Regions from separate parts of the Amycolatopsis sp. NPDC049252 genome, predicted to be linked through region 1. Evidence: riboswitches for the same ligand, from Rfam matches in the RefSeq annotation. Region 1 holds a riboswitch; the other holds the start of a gene.
The links. A riboswitch is a leader RNA that binds a small molecule or an ion and turns the genes downstream of it on or off. The one in region 1 is predicted to bind S-adenosylhomocysteine.

Region 1 (15,360 bases):
GGAAACTCCTCCGCGTGCGCCGACGTCAATTCGACGTGCCAGAAGCCGATGACCGACGCCGCGCACGCGGTGGACCTGTGGACGTCGGTCGCGAACACGTTCAAGGGGGACAACGCGACGATCCTGGACCTGTTCAACGAGCCCTACCTCGACCGCGCCGTCGCCGGCTCGGCCGCGGCCTGGACGTGCTGGCGCGACGGCGGTTCGGCGTGCTCCGGTATCGGCTACCCGGTGGCGGGCATGCAGACGCTGGTGAACGCCGTCCGCGCGACCGGCGCGACCAACGTGCTCATGCTGGGCGGCCTGGCCTACTCCAACGACCTCACCCAGTGGCTGCAGTACAAGCCGAGCGACCCGGCGGGCAACCTGGTGGCCTCCTGGCACTCGTACAACTTCAACACCTGCAGTTCGTCGTCCTGCTGGGACAGCCAGCTCGCCCCGGTCGCGGCGGCCGTGCCGCTGGTGGCCGGCGAGATCGGCGAGAACGACTGCGCGAGCGGCTACGTCACCGGCCTGATGGACTGGCTCGACCGCCACCAGGCGTCCTACCTCGGCTGGACGTGGAACACCTGGAACTGCTCCACCGGGCCCGCGCTGATCTCGGCCTACGACGGCACGCCGACGGCGTTCGGCGCGGGGATCCGGCAGCACTTCCTCGCCGCGGGCTGACGCACGCGCGGCCGCCGGGTGCGCGGGCGAAGGCGTTCGCGGTGCGCGCGGGGGGTTGCACTTCAAAATTGAGACCGGGTGCGGGCCGACGACCCCCAGGTCGGCCGGCACCTCTGGTTTTCCGTCGTTCGGCGCTTTCCCGCGTGCCGCGGCTTTGTCACATCGGAGGCCGCGACCGTCACGCTGCGGTACTGTCGGTCCGTGCACCAGTACTCCGGAAATCGTTGGATGAACGATGAGTCGACAGGTCAAACCAGGGAGTAAGCCGTACCGTGCACAGCTGCGCGACCGGTTGGCAGCCTTGGGTTTTCCCGCGGAGGCCATCCCGGCGCGCGTGGCGGAGAACCTGATCGTCGAATGCGGGGTCCCGCCGCGCACCGCCTGGCGGCTGGCGTCCGAGTTGTCGCTGGACGTGGCGGCGCACCAGTTCAACACCCTTACGGGTGACCCCCGTGCGGGTATGCGGGGTACCCGCATCTGGGAGTACGAGCAGTGGCCCGAACGCGGGGTCCGGCCCACCGTCACGGCCCTGCGCGTGCTGGCGCAGGTGTACGGCACGAGCTGGAAGTCCCTGCTCGGGCTGCGTGACCTCGAGCAGCTCCCGGCCAAGGACCTCGCCGAGTACCACGCCGACGTCGAGCCGGCCGCGGCTCCGCCGGGCGTCGCGGAGGAGCTGCCGTACCCGGCCCGCGCCCTCGCCCGCGTCGAGCCCGGCCCGGAGGCCGACGTCGGGGCGGGTTCGCTCGACGACGCCATCCTGCTCACCAAGACCAACGTGGACGACGTCCAGCTCGACGACCTGTGGTCGGACCTCGACTTCGTGGGCGGCGCCTACACGCGGACCGCACCGGACTCGGCGCTCTCGCAGCTCGCCGTCGTCGGGGAACGGACGGCCGCGCTGCTGCGGGGCCGCCAGCGTCCGAAGCAGACCCAGGACCTGCTGCTCGTCGGGGCGAAGTGCGCGTCGATGATGGCGTGGATCGCCGGTGACCTCGGCCGGTTCCGGCTGTCGCGGGAGCTGAACTCCGCCGCTTGGCTCTACACCCAGTACGCCGACGACTTCCTCGCCCGGCGCTGGGTGCGCACGTCGCAGGCCCGCGTGGCGTTCTGGGCCGGCAGCGGCGTGGAGTCCGCGAAACTGGCTTCCGACGGGCTCAACTACCAGGTGGGCAAGCGGCTCACGGACGCGCCGCTGATCCTCGCCGAGGCGCGCGGGTGGTCGTCGGTGCAGGCCGAGCCGCAGGTGCTGGACGCGATCGCGCGCTGGACCAGCATCGAGGACCCGGAGCTCGGCGCCGGTGGCGAAGACCGGTTCTTCAACATCACGAAGGACCGCCGGCACTACATGGCCGGCACGTCGCTGCTGTCGGTCGGGCAGGCTTCGGCGGCGTTGCGCGAGTTCAAGACGGCGCGCGAGGCCCACGAGAAGCTGTCGCTGGAGAACCGCTGGGGCGCCATGGACCCGATGATCCGGATCGACACGGGCCGCGCGCACCTGCGGCTCGACGATCTCGAGGGCGCCGCCGCCCAAGTCGAACCCCTGCTGATCGCCGATGTGGGCAGACAGCCGGACATGGTGCGTGCCATGCTCAAGGTCCTCGCCGACGAACTGTCCGGTCCGCGCTGGCGGAACGTCGTAGCGGCCCGCAACCTCGCGGAGGCGCTCCTGGACGCGCAGGCGTCGGCGCGGCCGTGACGCTCGACCCGATCCGGATGGAGGTGCCGATGGCAGAGCCGGCTGGTTCTGCACGCCGCGCACCTCAAGACGGTCCCCCCGGACCGGCCGGTACCGCCCCTGACTGGGCGCTCGACGGCCGCACGCGCCGGCACGTCGTGGTGGTGGCCGACCGGTTCGCCCGGTTCGCCCGCGGTGACCAGGTCTTCACGGTGTCGGGGCTGCTGGCCTTCATGGGCTCCGGCGGCCCGGACGTCGACGGCTGCCACTGGGTCGTCCACCCCGGACAGGGTGTCGACGGGACCGACCGCGACCTGCTGGAAGCCGCGGCCGACAAGACCGGCGGTGTGGTGTGCCTGGTGGACCCGGCGGCGTTCGGTCCGGTGCCGGTGGCCCCGGAGGTCGTCCACAAGCACCGCCCGGAGAACGTGCTGCTGGCGGGCGTGCACAGTCCGGAAGCGACGCTCTGCCAGGCCGATCTGCGCATCCACCGGGACAACGAGCTGGTCCTCGACCACCACACCGGCGAGCACGTGCAGGGCATCGTGATCATCGAGGCGATGCGGCAGATCTGCATCGCCCAGTTCGAGACCGCCCTCCGCCCGTCCCTGGCCACGTCCGGCTACGCGGGGGTGTGGCAGCGGATCGACCTGTCCTTCGAGGACTTCCTGTTCCCGCTGCCGGCCACGGTCGAGTCGCGCATCGAGGAGTCCGACCTCGTGCGGGCCCACCACCTGAAGTTCCGGGCCACCGCCGCGGTGCGCCAGCACGGGCGCACCGTGGCCACCGCCGGCATCGACTACGCGATGATCCGGCTGGACCGCATCGACACCCTGGAACGCCGCAAGGCCGACCAGGCGACCCGCGCCTATCTCGGCTGACGCGGGGAACACCCGGCGAAACCACTGCGGAAGGAAACCCCACGACGATGTCCGACGCGTCCTTCGCCCAGGGATTGGCCCTCATCCAGCGGCTCGGCGGGGTGGACCGCCCGGCCGTGCTGGACCTGTTCGCGAGCATCGGCGAGGCCGAGTTCGGCGAGCGATGTGTCGGGTTCATCTACGGCGACGTCTACCACCGTCCCGGCCTGCCGCTCCCGGACCGGCAGCTGGCGACGGTCGCCGCGCTGACCGCGCTGGGCTACGCGGGATCCCAGCTGCAGTTCCACGCGAAGGCCGCGCTGAACGTCGGCTGCACCCGGCGCCAGCTGATCGAGGCGGTCATCCACATCAGCTCGTTCGCCGGGTTCCCCGCGACGCTCAACGCGCTGGGGGAGCTGAAAGCGGCGTTCGCCGGCCTGCCGGACGACGAGCCGGAGCCCGAAGACCGGAACGAGCCCGCGTTGCCGTGGGCCGGCATCGAGGACCGCCACGAGCGCGGCCTGGCCGCGATGAAGGCGATCGACGGCGACGCGGGGGAGAAGGTCGCCGAGGCGCTGAAGGACATCGCGCCCGACCTGGCCGCCTACATCATCGAGTTCTCCTTCGGCGAGCTCTACAGCCGGCCGCACCTGAGCCTGCGCCACCGCGAGATCGTCACGATCGCCGCGTGCGTCGCGCTCGGGACCGCGACGCCGCAGCTGAAGGTGCACCTGCACGGCATGCTCAACGTCGGCGGCACGGAGAAGGAGATCGTCGAGACGATCCTGCACCTGGCGTTCTACTGCGGCTTCCCGGCCGCGCTCAACGCCATCGCCGCCGCGCGGGAAGTGTTCGCGCAGCGGTGACCGCGCTCGAGAAGCTGCGCGTGGTCGCGCTCGACTGCGACGGCGTGCTCATCGACGACACGTACCTGGACATGATCGCCCGGTTCGTCACCGGGCACGGCGGGGTGTACGACGCCGAAGCCGAGCGGGACGTGATCGGGCTGCGCGACATCGTCGTCGCCGAGAAGGTCACCCGGCTCTGCGACCTGGACCAGCCGGCCGAGGAGACGCTGAAGCAGCTGTGGGCCGCGCGGCAGGAGTACCTGCGGGAGCACCCGATCCGGGTCGCCGAAGGTGTCCAGGACTGCCTGACGGCGCTGGGCGGGCTGCCCGTCCGGCTCGTCTGCTACGGCGGGCGGACCCGGGAGCACACGTTCGACCGGTACCTCGGCGACTTCACCGCCCTGCTCGACGCGGAAGTGCCGTACGTGAGCATCAACGAGCACCGGCCGGGCGTCGACCACATCGCCCGCACGGTGTTCGACGTCGGGTTCGACGAGATCGTGTTCGTCGACGACGTGAGCCGGGTGGCCGCCGACGCGCGCGAGCACGGCGCGGGGTTCATCGGGTTCCCCTCCAGCCCGGCCCACGCACGTCAGCGGGAGTTCATGGCCGGCTACGGCGTCCGGCACCTCCCGGCGTCACTCGCCGAACTGACACCGGAACTTCTCGAGACCGTCGACGAAGAGCTCGCGACTTCGACACACTGGCCCCGTTGACGACTTCCCCGCACCCTTGGAGCCGCTGTGAAGTACTTTTCCCTGCCGCGTCCCGGAGCCGGGCTCGTTCTGGGCGAGCGTGACGTCCCCGAACCCGGCCCCGGTCAGGTCCTCGTGCGGTTGCGCGGGTGGGCGGTCAACGCCCGCGACCTGATGATCCTCAAGGGTTTCTACCCGAAACCGGTCAAGCCGGACGTCGTCGCGCTGTCCGACGGCGCGGGCGAGGTGGTCGGCCTCGGCGACGGCGTGCGCTCGTGGTCGGTGGGCGACCGGGTGGCCGCGACGTACTTCCCGAACTGGCTCGCCGGTCCCGGGACGCCGGAGAAGACCGCGGACGACCTCTTCGGCTCGCTTGACGGGACGCTGGCCGAGTACGCCGTCTTCCCGGAGGACGCGCTGGTGGCCGTGCCGGCGCACCTGGACTACGCCGAGGCCGCGACACTGCCCAGCGCCGGGGTGACGGCGTGGCGCGCGATCGTCGAGGAGGGCGGGGTCTTCCCCGGCCAGACCGTGCTGACCCTCGGCAGCGGTGGCCTGTCCACGTTCGCCCTGCAGTTCGCCGCGCTCGCCGGGGCCCGTGTCATCGCGACGTCCGGCTCCGACGAGAAGCTGGAGCGGCTGCGCGCGCTCGGCGCGGCCGAGACCCTCAACCACGCGACCACCCCGGAGTGGGGCCCCGCCGTGGCGGAGCTGACCGGCGGCGGCGTCGACCACGTCGTCGACGTCGGCGGGGGCGGCACGATCGGCCAGTCGATGCTCGCCGCCCGCGTCGGCGGGCACGTCAGCGTCGCCGGCGTCCTCACGCACGAAGGCGCCGCGGACCCGGTGCTCGTGCTGGTCAAGCAGCTGACCCTGCGCGGGCTCACCAACGCCTCCCGGGAGACGTTCCAGACGATGAACCGCGCCATCGAGCGGACCGGGCTGCGGCCGGTGATCGACCGCCGGTTCGGCTTCGACGACGTCGCGGCGGCGGTGAAGCACCTCGAGTCCGGCACCCACGTCGGCAAGGTCGTGCTGGAAGCCCCGTGACCGGGTAATTTTTGCCGGCCCGGCTGGGTAGTTCTGCACCGCGATCTACGATTTCCGCAGCTCAGGTGGGGTGTGAACGGGCGAAAAACTCGCATCCGGGCAGGAATGGTGTCAGGTCCCGGTACCGGGGAGAGTGGTACCAGACAGACAGACATCGGACAGGACCCGAGCAAGGCTGCGGATGCTCGGCCCCGGCTGTCCGGTCTGGGGGCGCGGAGAGGGGTTCAACCACCTGGGGGTGGGTTGAACCCCTCTCCTGCTGCGTTTCTCCTCCCCTCTGGGAGCGCTTTCAAGCCCGGCCCGGTCCGGCGTCCGTAATGGACGCCTGAACCGGCGGCGAATCCGAATCGTGTCCACTGTGTACCGATTCGAGCATGTGAATGCCGGAATGGCGTACGGAGTAGCGTTGTGCGCCCATTGCTATCACATATGTGAACGGCGATCACGTTTCTGAATCGTTATCAAGGACTGTCTTGCCCGGCCTTTTTCGGCGTGTGAGTGTGGTGCCGCTGGCTGGACTGGACCTATGAAAGAGGCGACCCGGCAATGACGCAGACGGCCCCGCCACGGCAAATAAGCCGGACAACCCTGTACTTCTTCGGTGCGCTCGGCGGAATCCTGTTCGGATACGACCTCGGGGTGATCTCCGGGGTGCTCCCGTTCATCGGGAAAGCGTGGTCGCTGACCGCCTGGGACAAGGGTGTGATCACCGCCAGCCTGTCGGTCGGTGCCATCGTGGGCGCGCTGTTCTCCAGCCGCATCAACGAAGCCCTCGGCAGGCGGCGCACCATCATGGTCGCCGCGGCGATCGTCATCGTGGGCACGCTCGCGGCGACCTTCTCGCCGACGTTCGCGCTGCTGGTGATTTCGCGCCTGATCATCGGCCTCGGCATCGGGCTGTCGTCCTCGACCGTCCCGACCTACCTCTCCGAGCTGGCACCCGCGCGGCTGCGCGGTGCGATGGGGGCACTGAACCAGATCTTCATCGTGCTCGGCATCCTGATCGCGTTCCTGACCAGCTACTTCCTCGGCCCGCTTTCGGCCTGGCGCTGGATGTTCGCCGGCGCGATCGTGCCCGCGGCGATCCTGCTCGTCGGGCTCGCGTTCCTGCCCGAGACGCCGCGCTGGCTGGTCAAGAACGGTCAGGAGGACGAGGCCCGGCGGGTCCTGGCGAGCGCGCACGGCAACACCGTGAACCTCGACGAGGAGATCGCGACCATCCGCGGCGTCATCCAGATGGACACCGAGGACAAGCCGCGGTTCCGCGACCTGTTCTCCGGCTTCGTGCGCCCGATGATGATCGTCGCGGCCCTGCTCGCGGTCGGCCAGCAGTTCAGCGGGGTCAACGCGATCAACGCGTACTTCCCGACGATGCTGATCGGCCTCGGGTTCGCCACGCAGGCCGCGCTGCTGTCCGGCGTGCTGCTGGGCGTCACGAAGTTCCTGTTCACCGCGTGGGTCGTGTTCGTGGTGGACCGCTGGGGCCGCAAGCCGCTGCTGCTCATCGGCAACGTGATCATGGTGATCACGCTGGTGGCCGCCGGGCTCGTGGTGCTGAACGTCCACGACACCGGCACCCGCGGCATCCTGATGCTGGTGATGATGGTGCTGTACCTGGTCGGCTACGAGCTCGGCTGGGGCGCGGTCGTCTGGGTGATGATGGCCGAGGTGTTCCCGCTCAAGTACCGGGCGGCGGGCATGGGCGTCAGCAGCGTCATCCTCTGGGCCGCGACCGGCATCGTGAGCGCGGTGTTCCCGCTCATCTCCGCGGTGGGGTCGCTCGGCATCGGCGGTTCGATGTTCCTGTTCGCCGGCATCAACGTGGTGCTGTTCGGGCTCACCAAGTGGCTGGTCCCGGAGACGAAGGGCCGTTCGCTGGAGCAGATCGAGCTGGATCTGCGGGCCCGGCAGGGGGTCGCGGTCAAGAGCTGATCCCGGCGGTTCGAACGGCGGGGGTGCGGGAAGTCCGCACCCCCGCCGTTTTCCGTTCGCCGAGCTGGAGGTCAGGCGACGGGAGCCGTGGCCAGGCCGAGTTTTCCCGCCAGCCGGCCGATCCAGGCCGAGACCTCGTCGGCGGCACGGTCCGGCAGCCCGAAGATCACCTCGGTGACGCCGAGCGCGTCCAGGTGTGCCAGCCTCGCCGGGTCCGGGCGCTCGCCCAGCGCGCAGATGGCCGGTGCCCCGGAACGGCCCTCGTCGCGCCAGATCTCCTTCAGCAGTGCGACATGGCCGTCCAGGTCGGTGTCCGCGGGGGTGGTGATCCAGCCGTCCGCGTGGCGGGCGATCCAGCGGAACGTCTTCTCCGTCGGGCCCGCGCCGAGCAGGACCGGGATGTGCGCCTGGACCGGTTTCGGCCACGCCCAGCTCGGGCCGAACGAGACGAACTCCCCGTCGTAGGCGGCTTCTTCCTCCGTCCACAGTGCACTCATCGCCTCGAGGTACTCGCGCAGGGCCGTGCGGCGGCGGTGGCCGGGCACGCCGTGGTCGGTCAGCTCGTCGACGTTCCAGCCGAAGCCGGTGCCGAGCGTGACGCGCCCGCCCGACAGGTGGTCGAGGCTGGCGATCGTCTTGGCGAGCGTGATCGGGTCGCTCTCGACCGGCAGGGCCACCGCCGTCGAGAGGCGGATCCGCTCGGTGACCGCGGCGGCCGTCGCCAGCGCCACCCACGGGTCGAGCGTGCGGCTGTACCGGTCGTCGGGCAGGGACGCGTCCCCGGTGCGCGGGTGCGGCGACTCGCGTTTCACCGGGATGTGCGTGTGCTCGGGCACGTAGAAGGTGGCGAACCCCGCGGCCTCCGCGGCCTGCGCCGCGGCCGCCGGGGTGATGCCTCGGTCGCTGGTGAACAGCACGATTCCGTAGTCCACGCGACGGACTGTATTAGAACGTGTTTCAGTTTTCAAGCGACCGCCGCGGGGCCGGTGCCGGCGGCCGGGCTCGCTTTCGGTATACCTGTGTGCACAGTGCGTGACCACGCGGGTCGAGTGTCGGTCGAGGGCCGATGGACGCCGCCGCGGTAAGCAGGCTGGGAGCAGCGGGCCGCCGTTCGCCGGGTCACAGTGGGTGAGCCCGGGAATGCCGGTCGGAACGGGGTGGTGGCAAGGTGGAGCCGACGATCCAGATGATCCATTGTGGACGTTCACGCGTGGCGTCCCAGCCAGTGGACGGACCTTCGGGGCGGGATGGTGTGCCGGGCCGGGGTTCCAGTACCCTGGTTCGCAGGCCGAGAGGCGCTGCAACGGGCCACGGGGCCCGCCACGCTCGGCCGGTTGTGACCACCCAAGGGCGCCTCCCGACTGAGGGAGGCTGCCGGTGAACCCGATCACCCCGCAAGAATCCGAGGCCACCGCGCGTCTGCGCGAGCTGCTCAGCCAGCGGGTCGCGGTCCTCGACGGTGCCTGGGGCACCATGCTGCAGGGTGCCGGGCTCACCCCGGCCGACTACGTCGGCGACCGCTTCGGTGACCACACCCACGACGTCACCGGCGACCCCGACCTGCTCAACCTCACCCGCCCCGACGTCATCCTCGACGTGCACCGCCAGTACCTCGCGGCCGGCGCCGACATCACCACGACGAACACCTTCACCGCCACCAGCATCGGCCAGGCCGACTACGGCCTGCAGGGCCTGGTCCACGAGATGAACGTCCGCGGCGCGCAGCTGGCCCGCCAGGCCGCCGACGAGTTCGGCGGCAGGTTCGTCGCCGGGTCGATCGGCCCGCTGAACGTCACGCTCAGCCTGTCGCCGAAGGTCGACGACCCGGCGTACCGCGCCGTCACGTTCGAGCAGGTCAAGGCCGCGTACGCCGAGCAGATCGCCGGGCTCGTCGAGGGCGGCGTCGACCTGCTGATGATCGAGACGATCTTCGACACGCTCAACTGCAAGGCCGCGATCGCCGCCGCGCGCGACGTCGCGCCGGAGCTGCCGCTGTGGATCTCGGTCACCATCGTCGACCTGAGCGGGCGGACGCTCTCGGGCCAGACCGTCGAGGCGTTCTGGAGCTCGATCGAGCACGCGAAGCCGCTGGTCGTGGGGGTCAACTGCTCGCTGGGCGCCGAGGAGATGCGCCCGCACGTCGAGGAGCTGTCGCGGATCGCGGGCACCTACGTCGCCTGTCACCCGAACGCCGGGCTCCCGAACGCGTTCGGCGGGTACGACCAGACACCGGAGGAGACCGCCGGGCTGATCGGCGGCTTCGCCCGCGACGGCCTGGTCAACCTGGTCGGCGGCTGCTGCGGCACCAGCCCGGCGCACATCGAGCAGATCGCCGCCGCCGCGAAGGGCGTCACCCCGCGCGAGGTCCCTTTGCCGCGCACGCACACCCGGTTCAGCGGTCTCGAGCCGTTCGGCATCGGCGCCGACACCGGGTTCGTGATGATCGGCGAGCGCACCAACGTCACCGGCTCCAAGCGGTTCCGCCGGCTCATCGAGTCCGGCGACCACCAGGCCGCCGTCGACGTCGCGCTGGAGCAGGTCCGTGGCGGGGCGAACCTGCTCGACGTCAACATGGACGCCGACCTCCTCGACAGCGAGGAGGCGATGACGACGTTCCTCAACCTCATCGCCACCGAGCCCGAGGTCGCCCGGATCCCGGTGATGGTCGACAGCTCGAAGTGGACCGTGCTCGAAGCCGGCCTGCGCTGCCTCCAGGGCAAGGGCGTCGTCAACTCGATCAGCCTGAAGGAGGGCGAGGAGCCGTTCCTCGCCCAGGCCCGCACCATCCGCAACTACGGCGCCGGCGTCGTCGTGATGGCCTTCGACGAGCAGGGCCAGGCCGACACCGCCGACCGCAAGGTGGACATCTGCGGCCGCGCCTACGACCTGCTCACGCAGCAGGCCGGGTTCGCGGGCGAGGACATCATCTTCGACCCGAACGTGCTGGCCGTCGCCACCGGCATCGCCGAGCACAACGGCTACGCCAAGGCGTTCATCGAGGCGCTGCCGCGGATCAAGGAGCGCTGCCCCGGCGTCCACATCAGCGGCGGCATCTCGAACCTGTCGTTCTCCTTCCGCGGCAACGACGTCGTCCGCGAGGCGATGCACTCGGCGTTCCTGTTCCACGCCGTGCAGGTCGGCCTCGACATGGGCATCGTCAACGCCGGCCAGCTCGCGGTCTACCAGGACATCCCGAAGGACCTGCTGGAGCTGGTCGAGGACGTGCTGTTCGACCGCCGCGAGGACGCCACCGACCGGCTGGTGACCTTCGCCGAGAACGTCAAGGGCAGCGGCACCAAGCGCGTCGTCGACCTGTCGTGGCGCGAAGGCACGGTCGAGGAGCGGCTTTCGCACGCTCTCGTGCACGGCATCGTCGACTACATCGAAGAGGACACCGAAGAGGCGCGGCAGGTCAAGGCCCGGCCCCTCGAGGTGATCGAAGGCCCGCTGATGGACGGCATGAAGATCGTCGGCGACTTGTTCGGCGCCGGCAAGATGTTCCTGCCGCAGGTGGTGAAGAGCGCGCGCGTCATGAAGCGCTCGGTGGCCTACCTCGAGCCGTTCATGGAGGCCGAGAAGGAGGAGGCCCGGCTGGCGGGCCGCGCCGAGCTGTCCAACGGCCAGGGCAAGGTCGTGCTCGCCACGGTCAAGGGCGACGTCCACGACATCGGCAAGAACATCGTCGGCGTGGTGCTCGGCTGCAACAACTACGAGGTCATCGACCTGGGCGTGATGGTGCCGGCGGCGAAGATCCTCGACACCGCGGTCACCGAGGGCGCCGACGCGGTCGGGCTGTCCGGGCTGATCACGCCGTCGCTCGACGAGATGGTCAACGTCGCCACCGAGATGCAGCGCCGGGGCCTGAAGCTGCCGCTGCTGATCGGCGGCGCCACGACGTCCCGGCAGCACACGGCGGTCAAGATCGCGCCGGCCTACGACAACGCGACGGTGCACGTGCTCGACGCCTCGCGCGTGGTCGGCGTCGTGTCCGACCTGCTCGACCCGGACCGCTCGATCGTGCTGGCCGAGAAGAACCGGGCCGACCAGGAGGTGCTGCGCGAGCAGCACGCCAACAAGCAGCGCCGCCCGATGCTCAGCCTCGAGCAGGCCCGCGCGAACCCGGAGAAGGTCTCGTTCGACGAGCTGCCGACCCCGGAGTTCACCGGCGTCCGCGTCGTGGAGCCGAGCATCACCGAGCTGCGTGAGATGGTCGACTGGCAGTTCCTGTTCCTGGCCTGGGAGCTCAAGGGCAAGTACCCGGCGATCCTGGACCAGCCGGTCGCCCGCGAGCTGTTCGACGACGCGAACACGCTGCTCGACCAGATCATCGCCGAAGGCGGCTTCACCGCGAAGGGCGCGTACGCGTACTGGCCGGCCCACACCGAGGGCGACGACATCCTGCTCGACGGCGAGTTCTCGCACATCCGGTTCCCGATGCTGCGGCAGCAGACGTCGAAGCCGCAGGACCGCGCGAACCGCTGCCTGGCCGACTACATCGCGCCCGCCGGCGACCACCTCGGCGGGTTCGCGGTCGCCATCCACGGTGCCGAGAAGCTCGCGGCCAGGTACGAGGCCGAGCAGGACGACTACCGCGCGATCATGGTCAAGGCGCTGGCCGACCGGCTCGCCGAGGCCTTCGCCGAGTACATCCACCTGAAGGCGCGCCGCGGCTGGTTCGAGCCGGACGCCGACCCGAAGCTGGAGGACCTGCACGCCGAGCGCTTCCGCGGCATCCGCCCGGCGCTCGGTTACCCGGCCAGCCCGGACCACAGCCAGAAGCGCGAGCTGTTCGAGCTGCTGGCGGCCGACGAGCTGGGGATGGCGCTGACCGAGTCGTACGCCATGACACCCGCCGCGAGCGTGTCCGGGCTGATCTTCGCCCACCCGGAGTCGAAGTACTTCACCGTCGGGCGCCTCAACCGCGACCAGGTCGAGGACTACGCGCGCCGCAAGGGTGTCGAGATCGGCGAGGTCGAGCAGTGGCTGCGGCCGAACCTGGCCTACGAGCCCGAGGCGTAGTCCTTCAGCGTGATGTCCGTGGCGAAGTCGTCGGTCGCCTTGAGCAGCATGCGGAGCAGGAAGCGGGACTTGAACGTCCAGTCCCGCATCTTGATCCGGAGCCGGGACGGCGGCGCGAGGAACGGGCCCGCGCTGCCGCGCTGCGAGATCTTGGCGTAGCCCCGGAACTGCTCCTCGTAGCGGGCGAAGGCGGTCCGGTGGTCGCCGTTCGCGGCGAGCAGCTCGCCGGCGAGCACGTAGGCGCCGACGATCGCCAGGCCGGTGCCGAAGCCACCGAGCGTGTTGCCGTAGGCGGCGTCGCCGAGCAGCACGACCCGGCCGCGGGCGTAGTGGTCGATCGTGACGCGGGCGAGGGAGTCCAGGTAGAACTCGCGGGCTCTCGGCACCTTCGTCAGCAGGTCGGGCACCCGCCAGCCGGCCCCGCGGTAGGCGTCGATCAGCAGTTCCCGCTGCCGCTCGACGTCCGTGCGGTCGTAGTCGAGCTCCGGTGAGGCGAACACGAAGAACGCGGACGCCTTCGGCCCGCCGACGGCCGCCATCCGGCCGGGCTCGTTGTACATCACGGCCTCGCCGCCGTCGACCTGCTCGCCCAGCTCGGCCAGGGCGTAGTAGTGGCCGAGGAACCTGACGTAGTCGTGTTCCGGGCCGAAGGCCAGCCGCCGGACGTTCGAGTGGATGCCGTCGGCGCCGACCACGAGGTCGAAGGTGCGCGAGGCGGCGTTCGCGAAGGTGACGGCCACGCCGTCAGGGGTCTCGGTCAGCGACGTGATGGTGTCGCCGAAGACGTACTCGCAGCCGGCGGCGGTGTGCTCGTACAGCAGCTCGGCCAGGTCACCGCGGCGGATCTCGATCTCGCCGCCGGTGAACTCGCCCGGGATCACCGCCCGGGGCCGCCCGTCGGCGTCGATCACCGTCTGGTCCTGGCCGCCGGTCGCTCGCTTCCGGACCTCCTCGAGGATCCCCATCCGCTCCAGCACGGTCCGGTGGGTGGGGCCCTTGAAGTCGACGGCCTGGCCGCCGGGCCGCACGGACGCGGCGCGCTCGACGACGGTGACGCTGCAGCCGTAACGGTGCAGCCAGTGGGCGAGGGCCGGACCGGCGATGCTCGCGCCGGAGATCAGGACCTTGAGGTTCTTCATCGCGTTGTCGGTCATGCCGCAGAGCTTCGCGACCAGGGCTTACCGGTCGCTGGCGAAGCGCTGACGGGCACCGTCAGCACCCGGGGCGTCACCGTCGAGAGTGGACGGTGCGGGCGGAAAATTCCCGGCGGGAAAGGCGGTTTGCCCGCCGGTTTTCGCTTGTTGACCAGTCCCGGATCCGGGGGGACCATTCTTCGCGGGGGAGAGGGGCCGACAGTGCTGGGGACGGAAACGCAGCCGGTCGCGACCGGCGTCGGCGAGTTGCTGCGCGCGGGCGAACGCGCGCTCGAAGCCGACGGTGACCTGCGCGCGGGCCGCGCGTGGTTCGACCGGGCCTACCGCGCGGCGGAACAGGAGTGCGACGGCGCCGGGATGGCCCGCGCCGCGCTGGGCCTGGCCGGGTTGTGGGTGCACGAGCACCGCAGCGCGCCCGCGGCGGCGTTGCTGCAGGCCCGGTTGCGCAGCGCGCAGACCGCCGTCGACCCGGGCTCTTCGCTGGCGCTGCGGCTCAAGGCGCGGCTGGCGGGCGAAGCGGACTACGTGGCGGGGGAGAGCAACCAGATCCTCGCCGTGCTGGAGGAGGCGAAGCGCGCGGGCGACCCGGTCGCCTGGGCGGAGGCCGCCAGCCTGGCCCACCACTGCCTGCTCGGGCCCGACCACGGCGGCCAGCGCCGGGCGCTGGCGCAGGAGCTGATCACCGAGGGCTTCCGGACGTCGCGGCGCAGCGACCTGCTGATGGGCCTGCTCTGGCGGACGGTCGATCTCTTCCTCGACGGCGACCCGCACGCCCAGCGCGGCCTCGCCGACCTGCGCGGGCTGCTCGCCGAGCAGGATCACCTCGCCGTCGGGTTCGTGCTCGACGCCATCGACGTCATGCTCAGCATCCGCGCCGGGCGGTTCGACGAGGCCGAAGCGCGGGCGGCGGCCTGCGCCCGGCGCGGTGAGCAGGCCGGCGACGCCGACGCGACCGGCTGGTACACCGCGCAGCTCGGCGCGATCCGCTGGTACCAGGGCCGGGTCGCCGAGCTGCTGCCGGTGCTGCGCGAGACGGTCCATTCGCCGACGCTCAGCGCCGTCGACAACGCGCTCGTCGCCGGGCTGGCCGTCGCGGCCGCTGCGGCCGGGGACGAACGCGAGGCCGCCGGCGCGCTGGCCCGGCTGCGCGGGCCCGACCTGGCGCTGCTGCCGCGGTCGAGCAGCTGGCTGGTGTCGATGTACGGCATCGTCGAGTCCGCCTGCCTGGTCTCGGACGTCGAGTCCGCGCTGGCCGCGTACGCGCTGCTGACGCCGTTCGCGCGGCTGCCGATGACGGCCAGCCTCGCGGTCGCCTGCTTCGGTTCGGTGCAGCACGCGCTGGGCGTGGCGATGCTGACCGCGGGCGAGCCCGAGCGGGCCGTCACGCACTTCCGGGCGGCCGTGCGGGACAACCTGGCGCTGGCGCACTGGCCGGCCGTCGCGCTTTCCCGGGCCCGG
Region 2 (15,360 bases), on a different contig from region 1:
ACCCGATCACCGGTCAGGGATCGAACAACGCGAGCCACTGCGCCGCGACCTACCTGGACGCGATCGTCGGGCACGGCGACCGGCCGTTCGACGCGGCGTGGATGGACGCCACGTTCGAGCGCTACTGGGAGTACGCCCGGCACGTCACCGAATGGACCAACGCGCTGCTCCAGCCGCCGCCCCCGCACGTGCTCCAGATCCTCGGCGTCGCGGGCCAGAACCCGGCCGTGGCGAAGCGGTTCGCGAACGGGTTCACCGATCCGACGGACTTCCAGCACTGGTTCATGGACCCCGCACTCTGGGAGAAGTACCTGGCAGAGGTCTAGATCGCGACGCGCCGGGCTGTCGCCGCCGGGCATTTCGGGCTACGGTAGTTACGTAGCGTGAGTGCGATCCGGAGGTGTGTGGCATGCGGGCGATGTGGAAGGGCTCGGTCTCGTTCGGGCTGGTGTCCATTCCGATCCAGCTGTACGCCGCCACGGAGAACAAGAACGTCTCCCTCCGGCAGGTGCACGAGGCCGACGGCGGCCGCATCCAGTACAAGCGGTTCTGCACGATCGACGGCGCGGAGGTGCCCTACGCCGAGATCGCCAAGGGCTACGAGCTGCCCGACGGCGAGATGGTCGTGATCACCGACGCCGAGATGGCCGAGCTGCCGCTGTCCTCGCAGCGCACGATCGACGTGCTGGAGTTCGTCCCGCTGGAGTCGATCGACCCGATCCAGTACGACCGGACGTACTACCTGGAGCCGCAGAAGAACGCGGTGAAGCCCTACATCGTGCTGCGCGACGCCCTGCACAAGGCCGGCCAGGTCGCCGTCGCGAAGGTCGCCGTGCGGCAGCGCGAGAGCATGGCGGTGCTGCGCGTGCACGCCGACGTCCTGGTGATGACGACCATGCTGTGGCCCGACGAGGTCCGCGAGCCGGACTTCCCGTTCCTGCGCGACGACCCGCCGCAGATCCGGCCGCAGGAGCTGTCCATGGCCGGTTCCCTGATCGACTCGCTGGCCGAGCCGGTGTACGAGTCCGAAAAGTACCGGGACCACTACCGCGAGGCCCTCGAGGAGATGATCGAGGCGAAGGTCGCGGGGGAGGAGACGACCAAGCCCGCGGCGGTCACCGCCAAGGCCGACGTCGTCGACCTGATGGCGGCGCTGCAGGCCAGTGTGGACGCGGCGAAGAAGTCGCGCGAGCCGGCCAAGGCGGCGGCGTCCGAGTCGAAAGCGTCCACTTCGGAAAGGTCCGATTCGGACACCGAGGGCGAGAAACCGGCCAAGAAGCCGGCCGCGCGCAAACGCGCCCCGAAGAAGTCCGCCTGACCGCACGGACGGGTGGTCGTCCCGACACGCCGTCCCCGTACCACGCCCGGCCGCATCCCGGTGGTACCAAGGGGTGCGGTCGTTTCGCGTCCAGCACGATCGCGGAAGGGTGGACGGGTCATGGACTGCGCGTCCTGCGATGCGGGGATCGATCACTGCCACGGCACGCTGGTGGTGCACCCGGACGGCGGCTTCGCCGAGTGCACCGATCCGGGCTGTGTGGACGGTGAGCGTCTCCGGCACGGGCTGATCGTCGACTGCCAGACCCTCGGCGGCGGGTGCGCCTGCGCGACCGCGCCGGGAAAACCCTTGCTGCGCCAGGTTTCCTGAGCCTCCCGCCAGGATCCGTGAAGGCCTTCCCACCGGGCGTCACTGTCCACGGGGGAGGGCCTTCACGGCTGTGAGGAGAACGTCAAGAAGGTAACCCGATCGTGTATGCATCTGTGTACACGGGCTTGGCGATGTGCTAACACTAACGAGGTCCTTCGGCTCTCCCTCCCCCTCGGAGCCGGAGGACCCTTTCATGTCCGGGGCCGGTCCGTGATGGATACGTCAGCCCCAGCTGTACAGTTCAGTGTATGGTGACATGTGAGACGCGGGAGTCGGCGCTCTCCCGGATCGGGCGGGCGCTCGCCGACCCGACCCGCTGCCGGATCCTGACCGCGCTGCTGGACGGACCCTGTTACCCCGGGCGGCTCGCGGGCGAGCTCGGCCTGAGCCGGTCCAACGTTTCGAACCACCTGTCGTGCCTGCGGGGCTGCGGGCTGGTGGTGGCGAGCTACGAGGGCCGTCAGGTGCGCTACGACCTCGCCGACGCCCACCTGGCCCGCGCGCTGCGCGAACTGGTCCAGGTGGTGCTGGCGGTCGAACCGGGGGACGACTGTGACGATGAGGACCGGGCCAATGAGGATCGGGCCGGTGAGGATCGGGCCACTGTGGACCGGACCGATGTGGACCGGACCGATGTGGACCGGCCGGTGACGGCGCGGTGACCGCGGCGGCGGGGGAGCCCGTGACGTGCGCCGACGGGTGCTGCGCCGCGGAAGGAACGGCGCCGGCCGCGGATCGCCGGGCGGTGCTGGTACGCCGCGTCCGGCTGCTGGTGGCGGCGACGATCACCTACAACGTCGTCGAAGCCGTGATCGCCCTGACCGCGGGGACCGCCGCCTCGTCGGGCGCGCTGATCGGCTTCGGGCTGGATTCGGTGATCGAAGTGGCCTCGGCCGTCGCCGTCGCGTGGCAGTTTTCGGGAAAAAATCACGAAGTGCGCGAACGGCGGGCGCTGAAAATGATCGCGCTGTCGTTTTTCGCATTGGCGATCTACGTCACGTTTGAAGCTGTACGGACGTTTTTCGCGGCGGCGGCGCCGGAAGGTTCGATCACCGGGGCCGTGCTCGCGGCGGTTTCGCTCGCCGTGATGCCCGCGCTTTCGGCGGCTCAGCGCCGCGCGGGGCGGGAACTGGGCTCGGCCAGCGCGGTCGCCGACTCACGGCAGACCCTGCTCTGCACGTACCTTTCGGCCGTGCTGCTGGCCGGGTTGCTGCTCAACACGCTGTTCGGCTGGTGGTGGGCCGATCCGGCCGTCGCGCTCGCGATCGCTTTCGTCGCAACGAGAGAAGGCCGAACGGCCTGGCGCGGTCAGCATTGCTGCTGACGCGCGCCAGGCCGACGGCGGGGGTCACGGGATCAGTACCAGTGCGCGCGGCCACCGATCTTGCGGCCGGTGCCGCCGAGGATGGCCAGCGCCACGCCGGCCACGGCCAGCACGATGCCGATGGTGTACAGCACCGGAATACCGACAATGAAGCCGATGACCAGCAGAATGACACCGAGAACGATCACTTGACACACTCCTTCGCACGAGACCCGGCCCGGCTCCGTGCCGTCCGGGCGGATGCGTTTCTTCTCGAGGGGAGGATGGCCACTTTCCCGGTGCCCCAAACTGCGGCAAATGGAGCAACTTCTCGATCAGTACCGATAGTGATCGAGCTTGTACGGTCCCTCGACGTCCACGCCGATGTACTCGGCCTGCGCCTTGGTCAGCTGCGTCAGCCGCACCCCGAGGGCGTCCAGGTGCAGGCGGGCGACCTTTTCGTCCAGGTGCTTGGGCAGCCGGTGCACGTCGGTCGAGTATTCGCCGGGCTTGGTGAACAGCTCGATCTGGGCGATCGCCTGGTTGGTGAACGAGTTCGACATCACGAACGACGGGTGCCCGGTCGCGTTGCCGAGGTTCATCAGGCGGCCCTCGGAGAGCACGATGATCGCGTGCCCGTCGGTGAACGTCCACTCGTGCACCTGCGGCTTGATCTCGTGTTTGACGACGCCGGGCAGCTTCGCCAGGCCCGCCATGTCGATCTCGTTGTCGAAGTGCCCGACGTTGGCGACGATCGCGTTGTGCTTCATCCGGGTCATCTGGGCCGCGGAGATGATGCCGAAGTTGCCGGTGGTCGTGATGAAGATGTCGGCGGTCTCGACGACGTCGTCCAGCTCGACCACGTCGAGCCCGTCCATCGCGGCCTGCAGCGCGCAGATCGGGTCGATCTCGGTGACGGAGACCCGGGCGCCCTGGCCGCGCAGCGCCTCGACCGCGCCCTTGCCGACGTCGCCGTAGCCGCAGACGAGGACGCGCTTGCCGCCGATCATCACGTCGGTGGCCCGGTTGAGCCCGTCCACCAGGGAGTGCCGGATGCCGTACTTGTTGTCGAACTTGGACTTCGTCACCGAGTCGTTGACGTTCATCGCGGGGAAGAGCAGCTCGCCGTCCTTGGCGAGCTTGTAGAGCCGCTTGACGCCGTTGGTGGTCTCCTCGGTGACGCCGCGGATCTCCTTGGCCATCCGGGTGAACCGGTCGCCGTCCCTGGCGAGGCTGGCGCGCAGCGTCTCCAGGACGATCCGGTACTCGTCGGCGTCCTCTTCGGACGGTTGCGGGACGGCGCCCGCCGCCTCGAACTCGACTCCCTTGTGGACGAGCAGGGTGGCGTCACCACCGTCGTCGAGGATCATGTTCGGCGCCTGGCCGCCGGCGAAGGCGAAGAGCTGGTCGGTGCACCACCAGTACTCCTCGAGCGTCTCGCCCTTCCACGCGAACACCGGCGTGCCGGACGGCGCCTCGACCGTGCCCTCCGGGCCGACCACGACGGCCGCGGCGGCCTCGTCCTGGGTGGAGAAGATGTTGCAGGACACCCAGCGCACCTCGGCGCCGAGGGCGACCAGGGTCTCGATCAGCACGGCGGTCTGCACGGTCATGTGCAGGGACCCGGCGACGCGGGCGCCCTTCAGCGGCTGCGCGGCGGCGTACTCGCGGCGGATCGCCATCAGGCCGGGCATCTCGTGCTCGGCCAGCCGCAGCTGGGTCCGGCCGGCCTCGGCGAGCGTGAGGTCGGCGACGGCGAAGTCGAGTCCGTTGCGGCTCTGCAGTTTTTCGCTCATTCTTTCGTTCACTCCGGAATTCGTTGTACGGTCGGAAAAGGGCAGCACGAAGCACGGCACGGCGAGTGCCGGGAAGAAGGGGGTGGTCAGGCTAGCCGCGGCCGCGCGAGGCCGGGTTTGCTTGCCAGGTATGCAAAAAAGGACACCTCCCGTGGTGGGAGGCGCCCTTGGGTCCGTGATCCCCGGCCCGAGCGTGGCGGAAGGAATTCCGTCGCAGCGCCTCTCGGACCGGAAACGCGCCGAAGGCCGGCGCACGCGGTTTCCGTCGTCCAGGATGGCAAAGCGGCCGGGAGCCTGTCAAGCGAGGACGCAGGCCAGGAGAAGGTCGTCGACGTACTCGCCGCCGAGCAGGAATTCGTCCTGGAGCACGCCTTCCACGGCGAAGCCGCAGCTCGCGTAGAGCCGGCGGGCGCCGGTGTTGTGACCGAGCACGCGCAGGGTCAGCTTGCGCGCCCCGCGGCGGCGGGCCTCGGCGATGGCCGCGTCGACGAGCTGCCGTCCGATGCCGAGCCGGCGCCGGTCCGGGTCGACCGCGAGCCCGCCGACGACCAGCACGTGCCGGTGGGCGGGGATGCCGAACCCCTCGTCCAGGCGGACGTAGCCGGCCACCACGCCGTCGTGCTCGGCGACGAGCACGTCTTCCGGCTCGGTGCCCTCGCCGAAGAACGGCGTGCCGGGCGCCGGAGGGGGTGCCGGGGAGGTGTCCGGGCCCCAGGTGCGTTCGTCGAGGCGCGCCAGCGCGCCGTCGTCGGCGGTGGTGGCCGTGCGGGTCTCGATCACCGGTTCAGCGCCGCCCACGCCTCTTCGACGACGGCGGCGAACCGCGCCGGGTCGTGCGCGTCCTGGGTGGTGGTGTTGCGCAGCTGGACGGTCAGCCCGCCGCCGCTGCGCTGGCAGTTCATGACGAAGGAGTTCTCGGGGTCGACGCGCTGGCCCTGCGGGGTGATTTCGTTGTGGATCAGGCACTGGACGGGGCCGATCCGCTTCAGCTCGGTCGAGGGCAGTGCCTGGCCGAGGGCGGCGGTGTCCTCGTACTGCGCGAGCAGCTCGGGCGAGTCCGCGCGGACCGCGGCCACCTGGAACCCGCCTTCGAGGCCCGGGTCGCTGTAGGACCGGAACACGGCCGCCGCGCCGCCGTAGGCCGCCGAGATCCGCGACGCGTTCTCGCTTTCGGCCTTGTCGGCGCGCTCGATCTGCGACTTCCCGAGGGAACCGCCCTTGGCGACCTTCGCGACCGCGGCCTGCGTGGTCTCGAACCCGCCGAGGGTGTCCGGCAGCTTCAGCGGCTCGGGGCTCGGCCCGCCGAGCAGGCCGAGCACCAGCCACGGCACGCCGACCAGGAACGCGCCCACGAGCACGCCGGCCAGGCCGACGGCGACCGGGCGCGTGGACAGCGGACGGCGTGGAGCCCGCTGCCGGGCGGGCGGCAGCTGCAGCGGCTGTTGCTGCGGCGACTGCGGGCCGGGCAGCGGCTGCATCGGCTGTGACCGGGGCTGCTGCTGGGCAGGCGGCGGCTGCTGTGGCTGGTGGTGCGGCGGCTGTTGCGGCGCGGGCGGCTCCGACCGCTGCTCGGCGGGCGGCTGTGACGGCGACGGCTGCTGCTGCGCGGACGACGGCGACGGCTGCTGCGGCTGTGACTGCTGCTGGGTGGGCGGCTGGGCCGGCGACGGTTGCTCCGGCGCGGGCGGTGGCTCCTGCTGCGCGGGCGGCGTCGGCTGCTGGGGCGGCTCCGGCTCGGGTCCGGGCGGGAACTCTGTGGTCACCCGGAGGATCCTGGCGGAGCCGGGCATCCGGCGTGAAGGGCATTTCGCGGACAGAACCTCAGATGAGATGTGCGCGCCGCCAAATGCCCTCGGACCGGCCGCCGATCAGCCCCGCGTCACGCAGGAACGGCACGATCTTCTCGGCCATCCAGCGTCGCGTCTCGTGGAAGTGCGGGTTCGCCAAGGCCGCGGCCCGTCCTTCGCGCGGGTCGATCCCGACGCTCCGGTAGATCCGCGGGTCGACCATGCTGTCGATGACGCCGAAGGCCACCAGCGCCGTCCGCATCCGGTGCCGCTGCAGGCTCGCCTTCGACAGTTTCGGCGTCTCCCGCAGGACTTCCTCCTTCGCGAACCGGACGTGCCGGGCCTCTTCGACGACGTGGATCCGGTTGACCGAGCGGATCAGCGGCTGGATGCCGTCGTCGTCCATCATCGACCGCTGCAGCCGGTCGGTGGTCTCCTCGGCGACCAGCACGCTGGCGAACATCGACGGGCCGGCCGCGGTGGCGCCGAAGATCTTCGCCGCCCGGTGCACCACCTTCGGCACGCCGTAGCGCGGCACGCCGAGCCGCTCGGCGGTGCGGGCGAACATGACGGAGTGGCGGGTCTCGTCGCCGATCTCGGTCATCGCGTACTGGGCGTGCTCGGTGCGTGCGTCCAGGTCGAAGACGTACCGGGCGAGCAGCTGCATCAGCACGATCTCGAACCACAGCCCGACGCTCATGATGCTGGCCATCTCGTGCTTGGACAGCTCGATCCGCCGCTCCGGCGTCAGCTTCGCCCAGAGGTCGGTGCCGTAGAGGGAGAGGCGCTCGAGCGGCATGTACGCCTTGCCCTCGGCGAGCGGCGCGGCCCAGTCGATGTCCACGTACGGGTCGTAGGAGTTCTTCGCGGAGCTCTTGAGCAGGCGAGCCGCGGTGACGTCCCGATCCTGGGCGTCGACGCCCATGGCGGCCTCCGGAAAGTAGGGGGTACGCGATGTACTAGGTACTTCGGCAGCGTACACCGGCGGGCGGGTGGTGAGTAGGCTTTCGCCGTGACCAAGGTCGACGGGCGGGCGGCACGCTGGGCGGGCCAGCAGGAACGGCGGCGCGCGGAATTCGTCGACGCCGCCCTGGAGGCCATCGCCGAGCACGGCCCGGACGTCTCGACCGAGCAGATCGCCGAGCGCGCCGGCGTCGCGCGCACCCGCCTGTACCGGCACTTCGACGGCGCGCCCGACCTCCAGCGCGCGATCGCCTCCCGGGCGGCCGAGCTGGTGACCGCGGACCTGCAGCCGCTGTGGCACCCGTCGGGTTCCCCGCGCGAGATGATCGCCGCAGCCATCTCGACCCACCTGCGCTGGCTGACCGAGCACGCCCAGCTGCACCGCTACCTGGTCCGCACCCTGCCGAGCCTGCCGGAGGCGGGCCGCACCGACGTCCGCGGCGCGATCGCCCGCCACCTCAGCCGCCTGTTCACCGGCTACCTGACGGCGTTCGGCCTGGACCCGGCCCCGGCGGACACGATCGCGTTCGGCCTGGTCGGCTACGTCGAATCGGCGACCACCCGCTGGCTCGACCACCCGGGGTCGCTGAGCCTGGAGCAGCTGACGGCCCAGCTGACGGGCACGATCTGGGCGATGCTGGACCACACCCTCCGGGCGGGCGGAGTGGAACTGGACCCGGACCGCCCGCTGCCCTTGCCGGACGCCCTTTAGCCCTTCCGGCGGGGGTCAGTCCTCGCGTAGGAACTCGGCGCGGACCCCCAGCAGCCGCACCGCCCGGGTCAGCTCGAACATGCCCAGCACCTCCTGCGCCGCCCGGTCCAGTTCCGCCGCGTCGGACGTCGGTTCGGGAAGGGTCACGCTGTGCGTGTGGGTCATGAACGGCACGAACCGGACCTTCACCGCCACCCGCGCCGCCGGGCGGCCCTCCGCCAGGACGTCCTGGGCGACGCGCTTCGCCAGCGTCGACACCTCCGCCGCCATCACCGCCGGGTCCGTGAGGTCCTGCTGGAACGTCGTCTCACGGCTGCGGGAGCGGGCGACGTACGGCGTCGCGCTGACCTCGGCGTCGCTGATGCCGCCGCCGAGCAGGCGCAGCCACGGGCCCGCCTTGGGGCCGAACCGCGCCGCCAGGACCTCGACGTCCGCGCCGGCCAGGTCGAGGACCGTGGTGATGCCCAGCTCCGCGAGCTTCTTGGTGGTCTTGCCACCGATGCCCCACAGCGCGTCGGTCGGCCGGGAAGCCATCACCTCCCACCAGTTCTCCTGCGTCAGCCGGAAGATCCCGCCCGGCTTGCCGAAGCCGGTGGCGAGCTTCGCGCGCAGCTTGTTGTCGCCGATCCCGACCGCGCACGACAGGCCCGTCTCACGGGCGACGGCCGCGCGCAGGTCCGCGGCCAGCGCCTCCGGGTCGTCGGCCGTCGCGCCGACGAACGCCTCGTCCCAGCCCTGCACCTCCACGACCACCGGGAACTCCCGCAGCGTCGCCATCACGCGCTCGGACACCTCGAGGTAGGCCGGGGGATCCGACGGGAGGAACACCGCGTCGGGACAGCGTTTCGCGGCGATCCGCAGCGGCATCCCGGACTGGACCCCGAACGCGCGGGCCTCGTAGGACGCCGTCGCCACGACGGCGCGTTCGGCCGGGTCGCCGTTGCCGCCGACGACCACCGGTTTCCCGCGCAGCTCCGGGTGGCGGGCGATCTCGACCGCGGCGATGAACTGGTCGAGGTCGACGTGCAGGACCCACTTCACGGGCCCAGTCTGCCTCAGATGCGGTGCCGCGCCACGTGGGTCCAGACCGTGCCGGTCAGCGCGAGGATCCCGCAGAGCGTGACGCCGGGGTCGGGCAGGACCAGCCCGACGACCAGCAGGGTCACGGCGGCGACGTCCATCGCGATGAGCAGCGCGGTCTTGAGCGCGCGCGGTTTCCGGCGCCGGCCTTCCCGCAGGGCGGTGGCCAGGTCGGGGTCGCTGAGTTCGAGACTGCGCTCGATCTTCTCGAGCTCGGTTCGATCGTGGTGGCTGAGCATCGGGGTACTCCTTCGGCGCCGAACCCGCCGTTCCGCAAAGCAGATACCCCATCGTCCTCCCGGCGAACCGCCGAACGCCGTCTTGTTTCGTGCTTTTCGCTGCGCCGACCGGGTGATTGCCGATCCGTGACGGCCGCTGATCACGTTAGGTTCGCTTCGAACGTGGCCGGTCGAGGCCCGATCACGGAGGGGACACCCGCACGCGGGTGGCCGTGGGGGCCCGGTCCGGCCGGTGCCGCTTCGTGCCGGGCGTCTCCGGTCAAGCCCTCAACCAGCCGGAGGACTTTGATGACCCTGCCCACCGAACCGATCGGCAGCATCCCGCGCCCGGACTACCTCATCGCGGGACTCGGCGACCTCGCCGCCGGCCGCATCGACGCCGCCGCGCTCGGCGAGCTGGAGAGCCGCGCGCTGGCCGACACGATCAGCCGGTTCGAAGAAACCGGCTCGCCCGTGCTGACCGACGGCGAGCAGGGCAAGCCCAGCTTCGCGACGTACCCGCTGGCCGGGCTCACCGACCTGGCGCCGGACGGCGTCGTCATCCCGTTCGCCGACGGGCACACCCGCCAGCTGCCGCGGCTGACCGCGGGCCCGTTCCGCTACGCGACCCACGCGGATTCGTACCTGACGCGGGCTAAGGCCCTGACGGACAAGCCGGTCAAGCAGGCGGTGATCGCCGCGTCCGCGATCTCGCTCGTCTACCCGGCCGACGGCATCGAGGGCTACTCGCAGGAGCAGTTCATCGCGGACCTCGTCAACGAGGCCGAAGCGGACATCCGCCGCAGCCTCGACGCGGGCGCGGACAGCGTGCAGATCGACTTCACCGAGGGACGGCTGTCGCTGAAGCTCGACCCGTCCGGCGGGCTGCTGCGGCAGTTCGTCGACCTGAACAACGCCGTGCTCGACCGGTTCACCGCCGAGGAGCGCGCGAAGATCGGCGTCCACACCTGCCCGGGCGGAGACCAGGATTCCGTGCACAGCCTCGACGTCGACTACGCGGGCCTGCTGCCGGCGCTGTTCGACCTCAAGGCGGGCCGCTTCTTCGTCCAGCTCGCCAGCGAGGCCGAACCGGCGCGCGCGCTCGAGGTCATCAAGGCGAACCTCAAGGGGGACCAGCGGGTCTTCGTCGGCGTCATCGACCCGATCGACCCGCGCGTCGAGACGCCGGAGGAGGTCCGCGACCGGGTGCTCGCCGCCGCGAAGTACATCCCGGCCGACCGGCTCGGCACCTGCGACGACTGCGGGTTCTCGCCGTTCGCCGACGACACGTCGACCTCGCGTGACATCGCGTTCGCGAAGATCACCGCGCGCGTCGAAGGCACGAAGCTGGCCGCCGAGAAGCTGGGCTGACCGCGGTGCCGGGGGCTGCCTTCGCGGCGGCTCCCGGCGTCACGCGGCTTCGACGGCCACCCGGACGCCGAGGGTGACCAGCAGGGTGCCCATCACGGCGTCCAACCCGCGGCGGACCCGCCCGGACGCGAAGAACCGCCGCAGCGCGCCGACCACGACGGCCAGGGTGACGAACCACAGCACGGTGCCGGCGGTGGCGATGGCGGCCAGCTCGAGGGTCTGCGGGGTGGCGCCGTCGGCGGGCAGGAACTGGGGGAGCAGCGCCAGGAAGTACACCGCGACCTTCGGGTTGAGCAGGTTGGTGAGCAGCCCCTGCCGGAACGCGGCCCCGGCGCCCGTCGGCTTCGCGGTGCGCGTCTCCTCGAGATCCCGGTACTCCCCACGGCGCACGGCCAGCCACGCCCGGATCCCGAGGACCACCAGGTAACCGGCACCGACGAGCTTGACGATCGTGAAGGCCACGGCGGAGGCGGTCAGCACGGCCGCGACCCCGAACGCGATGGCGACGACCCAGGCGAACACCCCGAGCGCGATCCCACCCCCGGCGGCGATCCCGGCCCGCCGCCCGCCGGTGAGCGCCGAGCGGGTGACGACGACGAAGTCGGGCCCGGGCGACATCGCCCCGAGGATCACGACGAGCAGGAACGAAGCGGCGGTGGCACCCGGGATCATGGTCCCGAGGATAGGGGCCCGCGCCAGGGATTTTCAGCTTGCCTCGACGCAGGGTTCCCCGGTGCAGAGGTGGTCGCACAAGGCATCGACGCCGTCGGCGAGGGCGGTGAACTGCTCCGCGTTCAGCCCGTCGACGAACAAGGTCCGGACCAGTTCCGCGTGGCCTGCCGCGGCCGCGCGCAGGCGCGCTTGGCCATCGTCGGTGAGGTAGGCGATGACACCCCGGTCGTCCGAGGGGCACGAGCGGCGGCCGACCAGGCCGGCCTTCTCCAGCTGGGTCACCTGGTAGCTCAGCCCGCTCTTCGACGTCAGCGCGGCGCCCGCCAGCTCGGTCATCCGCAGCTCACCGTCCGCGGCCGCCAGCCGGGCGAGGACCTCGTACTGGGGGTGCGACAGCCCGGCGTCGTCGCGCAGCTGCTGCTCGACCTTGCGGGTCAGCAGCGTGCCCGCCATCAGGAACCCCTGCCACGTCTTCAGCTCGCGCTCGGTCAGCCACCGGGGATCGCCCATGCGTCCATGGTAGCAAGATTGTTCGAATTTGAACTTCGTGTAGGGTCGATCTTGTGGGCGACTCCAGGGGACTACTCATTCCAGGGACACAGCATGACGGCTGAGGTGCGGACGCGGGTGCGGATCCCGCTGCGGCTCGACGGCGGGCTCGCGGTCGACGCCGAGGCCGTCACCTTCCGCGGCCTGGCCGACGACGGCGAGCACCTCGCGTTCGTCCTGGGCACGCCGGGCGAGGTCCCGCTGGTGCGGCCGCATTCGGAGTGCCTCACCGGCGACGTGTTCGGTTCGGCGCGCTGCGACTGCGGGCCGCAGCTGGCCGAGGCCGTCGCGCGGATCTCCGAGGCCGGCGGGTACCTGCTGTACCTGCGCCAGGAGGGCCGGGGGATCGGCCTGTACAACAAGCTCGACGCGTACGCGCTGCAGGACGGCGGCCTTGACACCTACGCCGCGAACGCCGCGCTGGGCCTGCCCGAGGACGCCCGCGACTACACCGTCGCCGCGCAGATGCTGGGCGCGCTGGGGGTGGACCGGGTGGACCTGCTGTCGAACAACCCGGACAAGGCGGCTCAGCTGCGCGCCGCCGGGATCGCGGTCCGCGACCAGGTCGCGACCGGCGTGTACGCGACGGAGAACAACGTCCGGTACCTGCGCGCCAAGGCCGAGCAGACCGGGCACACGCTCAGCCTGCCCGGCATCGCCAGCTAGCCGAAGTCAGGTCAGGCGCTGGGCGGCGGCCGCGGCGGGGCCGGTGGTGAGTTTCTCCAGCAGTCCGATGAGGATGGTGCGTTCCTCCGGCGTCAGCGAGGAAGCCCAGGCCTGCTCGCGTTTGTTGTGGGCCTCGTAGGCGTCGGTGACCACGGCGAGGCCCGGCTCCGTGATGGCCAGGCTGACCGCTCGGCGGTCGCGAGGGACCTGGGTGCGCGTCACCAGGCCGTTGCCTTCCAGGGTCTTGACCAGCGCCGACACCGCCGCGCGGCTCATCCCGGCGAGCCGGGCGACGTGGCGTGACTCGAGCGGGCCTGCCAGCCAGAGCACGAACAGCACCCGGAACCCGGCCCAGCTCAGCCCGCGCGGGCGGTGGACCGTCGACTCCCAGTCGTAGACCAGCGCGCCGGTGAGGCGGTGCAGGGTCAGGCCGAGGCGCATCGCGACCGGGTCGGTCGAGGGCAGCGCGGCCTGCGTCTTCCCGATCGCGTAGTCGACGAACGAGAGGTAGTCGAGGTCGGCCGGCTGGTCGCTCATGCGGCCCAGGTTAAGCGACGAGGGGTTCCCAGCGGCGTCCCGCCGGGCTAGCCTGACCGGAACGATAGTCAAACCTTTGATCAAAGGAGCGGTCGTCGTGACGAAGAAGGCCTTCGCCTCCTCGGCGGACCTGACGGAGAAAGCCCAGACCCTGGAGGTCCTCGCCGACGGCGTCTACGCGCTGACCGCGGAGGGCGACCCCAACATCGGCGCCGTCGAAGGTGAGGACTTCCTCGTCTGCTTCGAGGCGCTCGCGACGCCCGTCGCGGCGCGCGAATGGCTCGCGAAACTGCGCGAGCACACCGACAAACCCGTGCGGTACCTGGTCTTGAGCCACTACCACGCGGTGCGCGTGCTGGGTGCGTCCGCGTTCGACGCCGAGGTGATCGTCGCGCACGAGAACACCCGCGCGCTGGTTGCCGAACGCGGCAAGGAGGACTGGGAGAGCGAGTTCGGCCGGATGCCGCGGCTGGCGAAGAGCGCGGAATCCGTCCCCGGCCTGACCTGGCCGACGCTCACCTTCTCCGACCGTCTCACGATCGACCTCGGCGGCGACCGCGGAGACCTCGTGCTGCAGTACTGCGGACGCGGGCACACCGAAGGCGACCTGGTGGCCTGGCTGCCGCGGCAGAAGATCCTCTACGCCGGCGACCTGGTGGAGGCCGAAGCCGCGCTGTACACCGGCGACGCCTTCCACCGCGAGTGGTCGTCGTCCACTTTGGACCGGGTGGCCGCCTTCGGTGCCGAGACGCTGATCGGCGGGCGCGGCGGGGTGAGCCGCGGTGCCGAAGCCGTCGAGGCCGCGATCGCGCAGACCCGGCACTTCCTGACGACGATGCTCCGCGAGGTCGGCGCGGTCCGGGACGCCGGCGGCACGCTCAAGCAGGCCTTCGAACGCACCCACGCGGCGCTGGTGGACCAGTACGGCCACTGGCCGATCTTCGAGCACTGCCTGCCCTTCGACGTCTCCCGGCTGTGGGACGAGCTGGGCGGGATCGAGCGGCCGGTGGTGTGGACCGCCGAACGCGACCGCGAAGTCTGGGACCAGCTGCAGGACTGACGATGACCGTCGCCGTCCTCGGCAGCGGCCCGGTCGGGCAGACGGCCGCGCTGCTGCTCGCGCGCTGGGGTGTGCCGGTGGTGCTCGTCGACGAGCACCCGGTGCGCGATCCCGTCGGTTCCAAGGCGATCTGCCAGCAACGGGACACTTTGGACGTCTGGGCCTCGCTCGGCGCCGGCTGCCTGGTGGACGAAGGCCTGACCTGGACGACCGCCCGGACGTTCCACCGTGACCGGGAGCTGTTCTCCTACCGGCTGCCGGACGCGGGATCCGCGCTGCCGCCGTTCGTCAACCTGTCGCAGGCCCGCGTCGAGGAGGTGCTGGACGAGCTGATCGCGCGTCAGCCGCTGATCGACGTCCGCCGGGGCCACCGCGTCACCGGCCTGACCCAGCCCGGCCGTGTGGTCGTCACGTGCGAGACGGCGGACGGGCCGCGCCGGATCGAGGCCGACTACGCCATCGCCTGCGCGGGCGCGCGCGGCGACGCGGTGCGCCGGGCCCTCGGCCAGCACCTGGCCGGGGTGTCCTTCCGGGACCTGTTCCTGATCTGCGACATCCGCGCCGAACTCGACGGCTGGGCGGCCGAGCGGCGGTTCTACTTCGACCCGCCGTGGAACCCCGGCCGCCAGGTGCTGATCCACCCGTGCCCCGGCTCGCGGTTCCGCGTCGACTGGCAGGTTCCCGCCGGCTACGACCTCGCCGCCGAGGAGACCGGTGGCGCCCTGGACCAGCGGATCCGGGCGATCCTCGGTGACCGGCCGTACGAGGTGGTCTGGCGCTCGGTGTACCGGTTCCACACCCGCCTGGTCGAGCGGATGCGCGTCGGGCGCGTCCTGCTGGCCGGGGACTGCGCGCACCTCGTCGCGCCGTTCGGCGCCCGCGGGCTCAACTCCGGCGTCGCCGACGCGGAGAACGCCGCGTGGAAGCTGGCCTGGGTCCTGCGCGGGCACGCGGGGGAGGAGCTGCTGGAGAGCTACCACACCGAGCGGCACGCGGCG

Region 2: another riboswitch for S-adenosylhomocysteine. It lies ahead of ahcY (adenosylhomocysteinase); the one in region 1 lies ahead of metH (methionine synthase).

What each region holds. Positions count from the first base shown of each region.
Region 1 is NZ_JBICSQ010000085.1:1,247-16,606, forward strand. Features, by position in the region: gene ACGFMK_RS41775 (cellulase family glycosylhydrolase) at 1-669, shown strand, start outside; gene ACGFMK_RS41780 (hypothetical protein) at 1,004-2,365, shown strand; gene ACGFMK_RS41785 (AfsA-related hotdog domain-containing protein) at 2,395-3,225, shown strand; gene ACGFMK_RS41790 (carboxymuconolactone decarboxylase family protein) at 3,273-4,070, shown strand; gene ACGFMK_RS41795 (HAD family hydrolase) at 4,067-4,768, shown strand; gene ACGFMK_RS41800 (NAD(P)-dependent alcohol dehydrogenase) at 4,796-5,797, shown strand; gene ACGFMK_RS41805 (sugar porter family MFS transporter) at 6,344-7,729, shown strand; gene ACGFMK_RS41810 (TIGR03619 family F420-dependent LLM class oxidoreductase) at 7,801-8,661, opposite strand; S-adenosyl-L-homocysteine riboswitch at 9,014-9,092, shown strand; gene metH (methionine synthase) at 9,107-12,748, shown strand; gene ACGFMK_RS41820 (FAD-dependent monooxygenase) at 12,730-13,887, opposite strand; gene ACGFMK_RS41825 (hypothetical protein) at 14,104-15,360, shown strand, end outside.
Region 2 is NZ_JBICSQ010000120.1:528-15,887, reverse strand. Features, by position in the region: gene ACGFMK_RS45865 (styrene monooxygenase/indole monooxygenase family protein) at 1-326, shown strand, start outside; gene ACGFMK_RS45860 (Ku protein) at 410-1,318, shown strand; gene ACGFMK_RS45855 (hypothetical protein) at 1,439-1,648, shown strand; gene ACGFMK_RS45850 (ArsR/SmtB family transcription factor) at 1,897-2,310, shown strand; gene ACGFMK_RS45845 (cation transporter) at 2,307-2,972, shown strand; gene ACGFMK_RS45840 (hypothetical protein) at 3,005-3,160, opposite strand; gene ahcY (adenosylhomocysteinase) at 3,287-4,747, opposite strand; S-adenosyl-L-homocysteine riboswitch at 4,900-4,978, opposite strand; gene ACGFMK_RS45830 (GNAT family N-acetyltransferase) at 5,045-5,545, opposite strand; gene ACGFMK_RS45825 (hypothetical protein) at 5,524-6,510, opposite strand; gene ACGFMK_RS45820 (diiron oxygenase) at 6,569-7,459, opposite strand; gene ACGFMK_RS45815 (TetR/AcrR family transcriptional regulator) at 7,547-8,209, shown strand; gene ACGFMK_RS45810 (DNA polymerase IV) at 8,225-9,250, opposite strand; gene ACGFMK_RS45805 (DUF3040 domain-containing protein) at 9,265-9,528, opposite strand; gene ACGFMK_RS45800 (cobalamin-independent methionine synthase II family protein) at 9,817-10,878, shown strand; gene ACGFMK_RS45795 (LysE family translocator) at 10,918-11,550, opposite strand; gene ACGFMK_RS45790 (MarR family winged helix-turn-helix transcriptional regulator) at 11,584-12,060, opposite strand; gene ribA (GTP cyclohydrolase II) at 12,154-12,765, shown strand; gene ACGFMK_RS45780 (MarR family winged helix-turn-helix transcriptional regulator) at 12,772-13,302, opposite strand; gene ACGFMK_RS45775 (MBL fold metallo-hydrolase) at 13,400-14,362, shown strand; gene ACGFMK_RS45770 (FAD-dependent monooxygenase) at 14,365-15,360, shown strand, end outside.